4 regions of the Mesorhizobium sp. 113-1-2 genome follow, and region 4 is predicted to be linked to each of the others. Evidence: predicted binding sites of a transcription regulator. Region 4 holds the regulator's gene; each other region holds the start of a gene.
What was found. The regulator LexA, encoded in region 4, represses DNA repair genes until DNA is damaged. The targets are predictions, from matches to a motif close to TGTTCNNNNTGTGTTCNG.
Positions count from the first base shown of each region.

Region 1: a site for LexA is predicted at 1,007-1,024, ahead of JN279_RS03035 (DNA recombination protein RmuC). Genes of this name have one in related genera too.
Region 2: a site for LexA is predicted at 1,107-1,124, ahead of JN279_RS38125 (ImuA family protein). Genes of this name have one in related genera too.
Region 3: a site for LexA is predicted at 1,486-1,503, ahead of dinB (DNA polymerase IV). Genes of this name have one in related genera too.

Region 1 covers NZ_AP023242.1:654,769-657,694, reverse strand. Annotated here, with positions in the region: gene JN279_RS03050 (plasmid stabilization protein) at 1-6, opposite strand, end outside; gene JN279_RS03045 (hypothetical protein) at 162-419, shown strand; gene def (peptide deformylase) at 423-953, opposite strand; gene JN279_RS03035 (DNA recombination protein RmuC) at 1,057-2,328, shown strand; gene JN279_RS03030 (class I SAM-dependent methyltransferase) at 2,330-2,926, opposite strand, start outside.
Region 2 covers NZ_AP023242.1:1,037,516-1,040,441, reverse strand. Annotated here, with positions in the region: gene JN279_RS04860 (DUF6504 family protein) at 1-122, opposite strand, end outside; gene JN279_RS38125 (ImuA family protein) at 64-1,083, opposite strand; gene JN279_RS04855 (DUF3800 domain-containing protein) at 1,287-2,162, opposite strand; gene JN279_RS04850 (metallopeptidase family protein) at 2,404-2,826, shown strand.
Region 3 covers NZ_AP023242.1:3,503,013-3,505,938, reverse strand. Annotated here, with positions in the region: gene JN279_RS16915 (dihydrofolate reductase family protein) at 1-9, opposite strand, end outside; gene JN279_RS16910 (winged helix-turn-helix transcriptional regulator) at 121-543, shown strand; gene JN279_RS16905 (DUF899 domain-containing protein) at 611-1,324, opposite strand; gene dinB (DNA polymerase IV) at 1,534-2,781, shown strand.
Region 4 covers NZ_AP023242.1:4,604,607-4,607,532, reverse strand. Annotated here, with positions in the region: gene JN279_RS22300 (GntR family transcriptional regulator) at 1-667, shown strand, start outside; gene lexA (transcriptional repressor LexA) at 1,106-1,843, shown strand; gene JN279_RS22290 (ComEC/Rec2 family competence protein) at 1,837-2,926, opposite strand, start outside.

The sequences.
Region 1 (2,926 bases), 3.9 Mb from region 4:
GCCCATAGCCATCTCCACGAATTGATATCACTGATATCATCTCGGCGACCTGTGATCAACAATAACTCCGATCCCTTCGCTGCAGTGACCTAGAGAGTTCGTTAACTCTATCACCAATAGTTTGGGCGCATAATTCGAGCACCTATCCCTAGGAGCCTCATATGCAGCGCGATCAAAAGCCTTTTGGGAAACGCAGAGCCCCCTTCGCCGAGTTCAAAACAGTTGAGGAACGATACGAGAAAGGCGAACTGTCGAGGCGAAGGGAAAGCAATTTCGCCGTCTACGTCACGCCTCTGGTAGCAGGGGCGATCATCATAGTTTTGATTTTCTCACCAGAGTCTCGTGCGCTCGCAATTGAAATCGGCGCGAAAGGAATCGAGATAGGCAAGGAATGGGTTCTGCGTGGGTTGCTGGAGTAAATGCTATCCCACCAGCTTGCCCGGTGCCTTGTCCTTGGCGAGCTTCTTGAATTTCTTCAACACCATGTCGCGCTTCAGCTTCGAGATGTGGTCGATGAACAGCACGCCGTTGAGATGGTCGATCTCGTGCTGCAGGCAGGTCGCCATCAGCCCCTCGGCCTCCATCTCCTGCAGCTTGCCGTCGCGGTCGAGATATTTCACCCGCACGGAAGCGGGGCGTTCGACCTCGGCGTAATAGTCGGGGATCGACAGGCAGCCTTCCTCGTAGACGGAGCGCGCCTCGGCGCTTTCCAGGATCTCCGGGTTGATGAAGACATGCGGCGCCGGCGTTTCGTCTTCCTTGGCCAGGTCGATCACCAGCATGCGCAGCGGCTCGCCGATCTGGATTGCCGCCAGCCCGATGCCGGGCGCGTCATACATGGTCGCCAGCATATCGTCGGCAAGTTTACGCAAGGGCGCGTCGACGCGCTCCACCGGCTTCGAAACCTGGCGCAGGATGGGATCGGGAAGGATAATGAGCGGCTTGATCGGCATGGCGTCCCACGTAAGACGTTCAGCGAAAAGCGTCAACCGGTGCACCTGAGCCTCGTTCACGTTTTGATCTGTGCCATCAGGCCGAATCGGCTATGCTGTCCACATGAATGATCTGAGCACCATCCTTTCCGAGCCCGTCGCACGACTTGGCGCCTCGACAATCACGCTTGGCCACGCGCTGGCTTTCGCCGTCTTGTTGTTTCTCGGCCTGTTCGTAGCGCTGGTCGTCGCGCTGTGGCGGTCGGCCAAGGCGCGCGCGGTCGCGGCCGCGGAAGCCGCCGACCATGCCCGCGACGCCGAGGCGCGGATGGCCGGCATCTTGCAAAGCCAGGCCGAGATGCAGGGCCGCATGGGGGCCATCGCCGAAGTGTTCGGCGCCCGCCAGGCAGAGCTGACGCAGTCGATTGGCCAACGCCTCGACGCCATGACCGGCCGCATCGGCCAGACGATGACCGAGCAGACCAAATCCACGCATGAGAGCCTGGCCAAACTGCAGGAGCGGCTGGCGATCATCGATGTCGCGCAAGGCAACATCCAGTCGCTTGCCGGCCAGGTCGTGCAGCTGCAGGCGATCCTCTCCAACAAGCAGACGCGCGGTGCCTTCGGCCAGTCGCGCATGGAGGCGATCGTCGCCGACGGCCTGCCGATGGGCGCATACGAATTCCAGGCGACATTGTCGAATGGCAGCCGGCCGGATTGCCTGGTGAAGATGCCGAACGGCGCGCCGTCGCTGGCCATCGATGCCAAGTTTCCGCTGGAAGCCTGGAACGCCATCCGCGCCGCCGATGGCGCCGACCTGCAGAAGGTCGCCTCGCAGGCCTTCCGCCGCGACATCGAGATACATGTCCGCGATATCTCGGAGAAATACCTGATCCAGGGCGAGACGCAGGACACCGCCTTCATGTTCGTGCCGTCGGAATCGGTGTTCGCCGAGATCCACGAAAATTTCGAGGCAATCGTCCACAAGGCGCACCGCGCCCGCGTCGTCATCGTCTCGCCGTCGCTGTTGATGCTGTCGATCCAGGTCATCCAGGCGATCCTCAAGGACGCCCGCATGCGCGAACAGGCGCATCTGATCCAGGGCGAGGTGATCCGGCTGATGGAGGATGTCGCGCGTGTCGACGAGCGCGTGCGCAAGCTGCAGGTGCATTTCGGCCAGTCGGCCAAGGACATCGACGATATTCTGGTCTCGACATCGAAGGTGACCAAGCGCGGCCAGAAGATCGAGGCGCTGGAGTTCGGCGCGCAGGCCGAAGGCGATGCCGCCCCGGACGCGGCGTCACGGGCACCGGCCGCCAAACTCGAGCCCGGCCCGCGCGTCGCCGATTCAAAGACCGGGCAGCTCAGGCTGCGGGTCGTCGAAGGCGACGACTGATCTAGGCGACGGCCACGATGACATGTGCCTGAATTTTGGCGGCAACCGCGCCGTTGCCATGCCTGGCCGCAATCGCGGATGCGGCATAATCCGTCGCGGCGTCTAGTTTGCCCGGATCCCGGGCCTCGATTTCGGTGCGAAGCACCGTTCCCTGGCAATAGGCAACCGCCGGAATGCGCGGCGAGGGCGCACGGCTCTGTTCGGCTCTCGTCTCGATCGCCACATCGGAGAAGCCGGCCTCCTCAAGGTCTCCGCGGATCAGCGCCGTATCGTGGTAGCCATGCGGCGTGCGGGCCAGAAAGCGCGGCGGATCGTTCGGGAAAATCCTGGCCAGCGCGTTGGTCACATCATCGGCAAACACATTCTCCCCGATGCGATCCCATACGTTGAACAAAAAATGTCCGCCGGGCTTCAGCACCCGCCTGGCCTCGCGGTAGGCGGAGGGGCGGCTGGGAAAGAACATCGCGCCGAACTGACAGCAAACGAGATCGAAGGCCGCGTCCTCAAACGGCAGCGCCATGGCATCGGCCTGGCGCCATTGGATGCGACTGTCGGGAGCCTGTCGCGAAGCGGCATAGTCGAGCATCGGCTGGTTGAG
Region 2 (2,926 bases), 3.6 Mb from region 4:
TCGATCGACGGATGCATGGCGCGCGCATCGGCGATGCCCATGTCGCGCTTCAGGTGCAGCGCCTCAGCCCGCTCGTCGAGGGCCGAAATGCGCTGCGCGTTGCCCTGGCGGTGGCTGACCACCAGGGGCGGATGAGCTGACGGCCGGGAACGCCAGGACCGCCCCAGACGCTGCCGCAGGATCCTTTCGGCCGCCAGATAGGGAAACCACAGCGACAGGATCCTTTGCCCATTCCCGTTTTTCCTCGCTTCTTCTTTCGTCGAATGCGCGTTCATCGGGGTTCCACTCCAGTGTGAATTGTCCAGGCAGGGCCGTGCGGCTCTTGCCGATGGTGACGGTGAAGGCGGGGCGGCCGATCGAGCCGGCGAGCGGCCCGGCGATGGTGTCGCGTGGCGTTGCCGGCGCCGACGAGACGATGAGGCGGACGGCCGCCGCCGTCGGTTCGGGCGCGGCCGCCTGCCGCAGCAGGAACACCGGGCGGCCGGCGGCCTGCGCCCTTGCATGCAGCCGGCGCGTCGCGGTCAGGTCCAGCCGCTGCGGGTTGCCGCGGATTTCCAGGATGACGGCGGCGAGCGCCGTCATCCGGGCGGCCTCCTCGGCGATCCACAACGCATCGACGAGTTTTGGCGCCTCGGAAAACAGCAATTGTTCTGGTTCAATGCCGAAGCAGGCCTGCAGCCCCCTGGCATAGGGAAAGCCCGCCTCGCGGAAGATTTCCGTGGTGCCGATCCACAAAACCGGCAGCCCTTGCGCCCGTTTGAGGATCAGGCTGGTGAGCGACAGGGCAAAACCGGCGACGGCTCCGGCATCGCGGGTTTCCAGGCCATGGATTTCGCTGAGCGCGGCTTTCGGCAGGCCACCGCTCAGGGCGGCATCGAGCCCTTCGATGCCGATCGGCAGGAAGGCATCCGGCAAGGCCGCGGCAAGACCGCGCCGGACGATCGTGAGATCGGCACCGCTGGCGTCGGCATCAAGCGGCGCGCCAGCCGGCGCCTGCAGGCGCTCGGGCAGCGTTCCCTCGATCTTCGCGATCTGGCGGCGCAGGGCAAAAACAGTCTCCCGCGCCACGGCGGTCATCGCCATGACGGTCAGTGTCCACTCACAATTGTTCCTGTTATGTTCTTATAGATTCCAGAGAGCCCCCCAAGAGTCAAGCAGACTCATGGGGAATTTATTCCTCTCTGCCTGGATGGCGCAGGCGCATCGGCCCGTTCATTTGCCGATTCCGGTGCGAAGCCAAAGCCTAGTCAGAATGAGCCCGAGCGGTTCAAGCAACCTCTCGGGAACTATCTGCGAATGAGGCTGGCGATGAGCTCGCGCGCTCCGTTGACAAAATTCTTCCACCTAGTCCCATGCGGCGGGATGTAACCAAGGGCCGATTGCCTAGCAATTTCTCGCTTAATATCGCGCCATTGCCCCTTGGACTGAAGGTGCTTTACCGCCGGTAGTTGTGAGTGATGGTGCGCCCATCGTTGCAACACTTCGTTTTCAATTTCACTCACCAAATGGGTATCGCTCCGCAGTAGATTGGTGAGGGGCAATTCGGTGTTGAGCTCGTGCTCTCGCCGGACGTGCCAAGCAATCATGTCTGCGGCCTGGAGAGGCAGATAGACCTTTTCATCACGGAACATCGGGTTGCCGCTAATTAGCTTCCTGACCTTCCTCGGAAAATTACGTTTCATGTATCCGAAGAAAAGGTCGATATCATCGCTAACGCCGTCCTGCTCATCAAAAATAAACTCGATGGGTATGTTCCCACCCTTGCTGCTGGCAAATCTAGACAAGATCGAGACGACGTGAAAAACGCTGGTGAAGTGAGGATTGCCAAGGCCGCGCGGTGATACGGGCTTCAATATGTCAAAGAACTCTTTTCGGCTCACCGACACCTCAAAAGATAGAGGCTTAAAGTGCGCAATTACACGCGCCAGCGAGCTTAATTTCTCGTCGCGCTGACCTTCGCTCCAGCTCTTAAACTGGTCACGCCGGTTCTGCGCCTCAGCCATCTTGAAGTAATCAATGGCTGGCGCGGCCTTTAGCTCCTCAGCCCACGCATCCGAGAATAGTGCCCACTTTTCTGCGCTATTGAGGTAGCCGGCTAGAAAAAGCCGCTGGTCGCCGACATCACTAGCCGAATCGTCGGTTACGGCTTGAAGGAGACCCAATAGCGCTTTCCCGCGAACGTCGATGCGTAGTCGCTAACCAGCGCTCAGAATAGTGCGCTCGCAGCAAACCAACTTAAGGGACGGGCTCACGACTCACCGCCTTCCGGCAAGCGTATGCGTCACTTACGTGAGGTACAACATGTCCAATTTATTCCTGCCCGCTCATCTTGAGCGCAGGCGTCATCCCTGTCCATTTGCCTCGACCGGCGCGAAAGCCTATATGCCGGTCAAAGGACAAACCATGGCCCGCATCTACAAGACCCGCACCTGGCATGGCGAACTCGCGCCCTCGATGGAGGAGCTGGAGTTCCTGGCGCTGGAGGCCTACGCCCACTTGCCGGAGGATTTTCGCAAGCTGACCGGCGAGATCGTCATCCAGATCGCCGAATTCCCGACCGACGAGATCATGGACGATCTGTCGCTGGAGACGCCGTTCGACCTGCTCGGCCTGTTCGAGGGGCGCGGCATCGCCGAGCGCTGGAACCCGCAGACCGGCGAAGGCCCGAACCGCATCACGCTCTACCGCCGCGCCATGCTCGACTACTGGGCCGAAAACGAGGAAACGCTGGGCGACATCGTCACCCATGTGCTGATCCACGAGATCGGCCATCATTTCGGCCTGTCGGACGAGGATATGGAGCGGATCGAGGAAGCAGCCGAATAGCCCTCGCGTCTTCGTCATCCTGAGCGAAGCAAGGAGTGAAGCGACGCGCAGACCCTGGGATTGTTTGAGCAGGATTGGCTAGTGTGGCGGCCGGGACTGC
Region 3 (2,926 bases), 1.1 Mb from region 4:
CTTTTTCATCGTCGTCTCCTCGTTTGTCCGGTTCAAGGGGAATTGGTTTACTTTTGGAACCATTGACGTGTGGGAAAAATGATGTCAAGAGTAAAGTGATTTAAAAATGGAACCATAGACATGTCGACGCGCGAAAGATCCGGCTGCCCCATCAGCCTGTCGCTGGAACTGCTCGGCGACCGCTGGACGCTGCTCATCATCCGCGACCTGGTCTTCGCCGGGAAAAAGCATTTTCGCGAATTCCTGCAGTCGGATGAAGGCATCTCCTCGCGCACGCTGGCCGAGCGGCTGCAGACGCTGCAGGACGAAGGCATCCTCACCCGCAGCGACGATCCGAGCCATGGGCTGAAGGCGATCTACCGGCTGACCGAGGCCGGCATCGACCTGTTGCCGGTGCTGGCCACGCTCGGCGCCTGGGGCAGCAAGTACCGCAAGGCCGACGATCAGCTCGCCCGCATCGCCGACGAGCTGGCGGCCGGCGGCGAACCGGCGCTGGAGCGGATCAAGGCGGCGCTGCGGGCGGAGCATCTGGCGAACGCTTGATCACCGAAGCTCTTGAAGGACGTCCCAAGGCCGAGGCCGGCGCGTTGCCCAGCGGCACGGCGGATCATCATCGATCCTCATATTCATCGTGAAGGCGGACCCAATCGCCCAGCGTATGCGATGGCCCGTTTTCATTGCGGCCGATGGGAGTGAGGTCGAGATAGCTGTAGGTCCCGATCAGGTTCTCGCCGCCCCGGCTCCGCACCTGGAAAGTGCAATAGATCTTGCCGTCGTCATCCCGGTAGAAAACGGTCGCGCCACCGCGATCCCTGCCTGTCATCGCGACCTCTTCAAAATTGAAGAGCACCTTGCCCGAACTGATCTGGTCCTCGGTGAACGACACCTGGAAGTCGAAATTGAAATCGCTCCCGAACGACGAAACCCAGTCGAACTGCCAGTTCATCCGCGCCTTGAAATCCATGAGCTCGGCCAGAGGAGCGCGCGCGCAGACGACCAGGGAGACGTCGTGATGCCTGAGATGCTGGTTGGCGGCGTCGATGTGATCGCAAAGGAATGAACAGCCGGTACAGCGATAGTCCGCATTGGGCGGAAACATGAAGTGATAGACGATCAGCTGGCTGCGGCCGGCGAAGAGATCGGCCAGCGATTTCCGTCCCTCGCTCGTATCGAAAACGTAGGGCTTGTCGATCCGCAGCCACGGCAATGCCCGCCGGTCCGCCGCGAGCTGCTGACGCTGGCGCGTCAACGCCTTTTCTTTCCCGAGATGCGATTTGTGCGCTTCAAACCACTCCGAGTAAGGCGCGATGATGTGGTCGGTCATGTCGTCCTCCTTACGCACTCAGGCGTATGCTGCAGCCTCGTTGCCCGTCTCTAGGACGTTGTTGAAAACCGCGATCCGACATTTGGCTGTGCAGTTTTCGCGGGAAGAGCGCAGATGATACAGCCGAACGCGGACATACCGCTTGACAGCTGTACGCGTTATGTTCTCTATTCGTTCTAATCCATCAGCAACCGTGGATATGCAGCCGGATGGAAACCACAGCCACCATCCTGCATGCCGATCTCGATGCCTTCTATGCCTCGGTCGAGCAGCTGCTCGACCCGTCGCTGCGCGGCAAGCCGATCGCTGTCGGCGGCGGTGTGGTGCTGGCGGCTTCCTATGAAGCGCGCGCCTTCGGCGTGCGCGGCGGCATGCCCGGGCGCAAGGCACGCGAGCTTTGCCCGCAGCTGATCTTCGTCGGCGGCAATTTCAGCCACTACCAGCGGCTGGGCGACGCGGCGATCAAGGTGCTCGACGATTTCACGCCGGTGGTCGAGCGCATTTCCATCGACGAGGCCTTTGCCGATGTCGCCGGCTGCACGCATCTGTTCGGCTCCCCGCAAGAGATCGCCACGGCGATCCGCCGCCGCGTGCGGGCCGAACTCGGCCTGCCGATCTCGATCGGCGTGGCGCGCACCAAGCATCTGGCCAAGATCGCCTCGCAGGTCGCCAAGCCCGACGGGTTGGTGGTGGTCGATCCCGGCACGGAGCTCGCCTTCCTGCACGATTTGCCGGTCGGCCTGATGTGGGGCGTCGGGCCGGCGACCAGGGCGCGGCTGGCCGAGATCGGCGTCGAGACCATCGGCCAATTGGCGAGGACGCATAGCGGCGCATTGACCAGGCTGCTCGGGCCCGCCGCCGGCGAAAAGCTCGCCGCCCTGTCATGGAACCGCGACCCGAGAAAACTGGAGACCAGGCGCCGCGCGCATTCGGCCGGCGCGCAATCGGCACTTGGCCAGAAGCCGGCCGTGGCGCGGGTGATCGTGCCGACCTTGCTGCATCTGGCCGACCGCGTCGCCAGCCGGCTGCGCGCCAAGGCGCGGCCCGGCCGCACGGTGACGGTGCGCGTGCGCTTTGCCGATCTCAGCGCCGTCACCCGTTCGATCACGCTGGAGCAGCCGATCTCGGCGACCACCATGCTGGCCGAAATCGCGCAGGACCTAGTACGAGGCGTACTCGCCGATCATCCCCGGGAAAAGACGATCTCGCTGCTGGCGATCTCGGTCTCGCATCTCGAGGAAAGTGTCGAGCTGCAGCTCGATCTGCCGCTTGGCCTCGCCGACGAGAAGCGTCGCCCCGGCAGCAAAAAGGGCCTCGCCCGCTTCGGCGCCGACCGCGCCATCGACAAGATCCGCGAACGCTTCGGCAAACAGGCCGTCGGCTACGGCACCGTGGCGCTGGAAGCGGCACGCTCCGTGCCCGACGAATTCAGGGAATTGGCGGAAAAGGAACTGTGAGCGCGGGAAGCGTCAGCCCCCTCGCCCTACGGCTTCCGGATCAACGCCCGGACGTGGCAGGCGCGGCGGTCACGGCGGACAGCAGCTCGCGCTTCACCAGCACCGGCTTCAGATATGTCTTCTTCACGGCAAAGTCCCCCAGCCC
Region 4 (2,926 bases):
GCTGCGCGCCACATACGGCGTCGGCTGGACGCCGCTGAGGGAAGCCTTGTCCCGACTTGAAGCCGAGCGCCTGGTCACCGCCATCAGCAATCGCGGCTTTGCCGTCGCTCCCGTGTCGCGCGCCGAGCTCGAGGATCTGGCGCGCGCAAGGATGGTTGTCGAAATGCCGCTGTTCCTGGAATCGATCGCGAATGGCGGCAGAGAATGGGAGGACGCGGTCGTCACCGCCCATTACCGGCTCTCGCGCTGCAAGACCGCGGTCGACGACCCTTCCGATGCGGCCGTCGACAAATGGGACGAGAGCCATGAGGCCTTCCATGCGGCGCTGCTGAGCGCGGCAACATCCAACTGGCTTTTGCGCTTCCGCTCGACGATCGCCGATCAGTTGCGGCGGCATCATCGTTTTCTCGGTCTGGCGCCGACATTGCGGGCGGCGGCCGGCCTCAAGGATGGCTATGGCGAGGCCATGGACGCCTTGCGCGAGGCGATCGCCATCGAGCATCACACCGAGATCATGGAAGCGGCGCTCGATCGCGATGTGGAGCGGGCAAAAGCGCTGATGACGGCGCATATCGGCTACACGCTGCACGTCTATGTGCACAGCGAAGACAATTGTGCCAATCCCTACACCGTACGCGCCGGCAGTCTGAAAGCGGTTTCCGGATGACCTTGCCGCGGCGCGTTATCTCCGGCGGCAATATCGATGCGGGCGCCTACGCCCAGGTTCTGGTCGGAGCGATGCCGGGAGCCTGAACGCGTTCTATCTCCGCATAGCCAGCGATTGTTGACGTTTTGATTTCGTTTCGTTCCGCCGAAAATGGATCCGTTCGCCATACAATCCACCCTGAGAATGCCTTTCAAACGCCTGATGCCAAACAGGATAAGAGGATAGGCCACAGGCTATTAACCATAATGATTTCAATGCACGTGCCGACGGTGGAGGTGGTCGGTTGACGCCTGCCACCTGGAGCGAAAATTTCTGAGGCTTTAACAAATTCACTAAACTTTAAACAGTTGCAGAACACAACTGGAACAGATAGTGTTTGTTCTGGGTTTGTTTTTCGATTCTGGTTCACACCCTTCGTTCAATGCCTTGGGGGCCGCCATGCTGACACGCAAGCAACATGAACTGCTGATGTTCATTCATGAACGGCTCAAGGAAAGCGGCATTCCGCCTTCCTTCGACGAGATGAAGGAAGCGCTCGATCTTGCCTCCAAGTCGGGGATCCATCGACTGATCACGGCACTGGAGGAACGTGGCTTCATTCGCCGGCTGCCGAACCGGGCACGCGCGCTGGAAGTGCTGCGGTTGCCGGATTCGATCGCGCCTGGCCTCAACGCGGCAAAGAAATTCTCGCCGAGCGTCATCCAGGGCAGTCTCGGTCAGGGCGGCCTTGGCCGCCAGATCAAGCCGGCACCATCGCGCCTGCCCTCAGCCGGCAATGATGACGACGCGGTCTCCGCCGTGTCGATCCCGGTGATGGGCCGTATCGCCGCCGGTGTGCCGATCGATGCCATCCAGCATCAGACGCATTCGATCTCGGTGCCCCCGGACATGATCATGGGTGGCGAGCACTATGCGCTGGAGGTCAAGGGCGACTCGATGATCGAGGCCGGCATCTTCGATGGCGACACGGTCATTATCCGCAACGCCGATACGGCAAGCCCGGGAGAGATCGTCGTCGCCCTGGTCGACGAGGAGGAAGCGACGCTGAAACGGTTCCGCCGCAAGGGCGCCTCGATTGCGCTCGAAGCCGCCAACCCGGCCTACGAGACGCGCATTTTCGGGCCCGACAGGGTCAAGGTGCAAGGCAAGCTGGTCGGGTTGATCCGGCGCTACTGAGCAGGAACGGCCGTCTTTTCAGGTTTTTGATAGGGCGCCAGCCCCCTCGCCTCGCGTGAAAATTTTCGCTGCGCATGCCAGGGCCGATACGGTCCATCCACCGCGAAACTGACGATTGGCGGACCGGTCGCCGATTGGCGGTCGAAGAAGACGGCGGCACTGCCCTTTCGGGCCAGTTGCCGTTTGGTAACGACAAGAACCAGCGGATTGTGGCAGGCATCATAGCCTGTCGCGTCATTGACGACGATCAGATCGGCAAAACCGCAGGCCTTCCAGGTGGCCTTGCGGTCTTCGACATGTGCGATGATCGCACCCGATGGGTGCCGGGCAAGACAGACACCATCCGTGCAATAGAATGGCGCTCCAGGCGGGAGGTTGACGGCATCGGCAATGCCGAATTGCCCGTCCGCCTTGTCGAACATCTCCGGCGCGACGATGGTTTCGGACACCAGCGCGCGTTTCCAATTGTCGACGGTGAACTCGTTCGGGCGAGCCCGGCTGACCGCGAGTTCGCCGCCGCCGATCGGTAGCGCGACCAGCCGCGCATCTTCCGAGATAAGCACATCTGGCGTGCGCGTATCCGACACCGTCAACAGTCCGGCAAGCGCGAAGGGCAGTGCCGCGAGCCGCAGCCATGTCGTCGCCATCGTCGCGATGACCAGGGCAATCGTCACTAGCAGGACGGAGTGCTGCGAAATCAGCCCGACCGCATCGACGGGAGAGCGTTCCGATATCCACGCCGATATGGCGATCATCGCCGTCAGGCCTTTGCCCATCAAGTGGAGAAAGGGCCCGTCCAAACCAAAGGGCATTGTCAAAGCACTGACAACCGCCAGAAACATGACGACTGAGACAATTGGCATGATAGCCAGATTTGCGAACAGGCTGAGCGGCGACACACGCTGGAAGTGCCATATTGCAAACAGCGCCGTGGCACTGCCGGCAATGATGGACGTCATCGCCACCCCTCCTGTGAGCGCGAGGAATTTTCGAGCGAGAAAGCCCGGTAGCGATCGCTTCGGCGGTGGCGGCCTTGCCTTTCCCGCGCGGTGATCAGCCCAGCCTGCATAGGCACCGACCAAA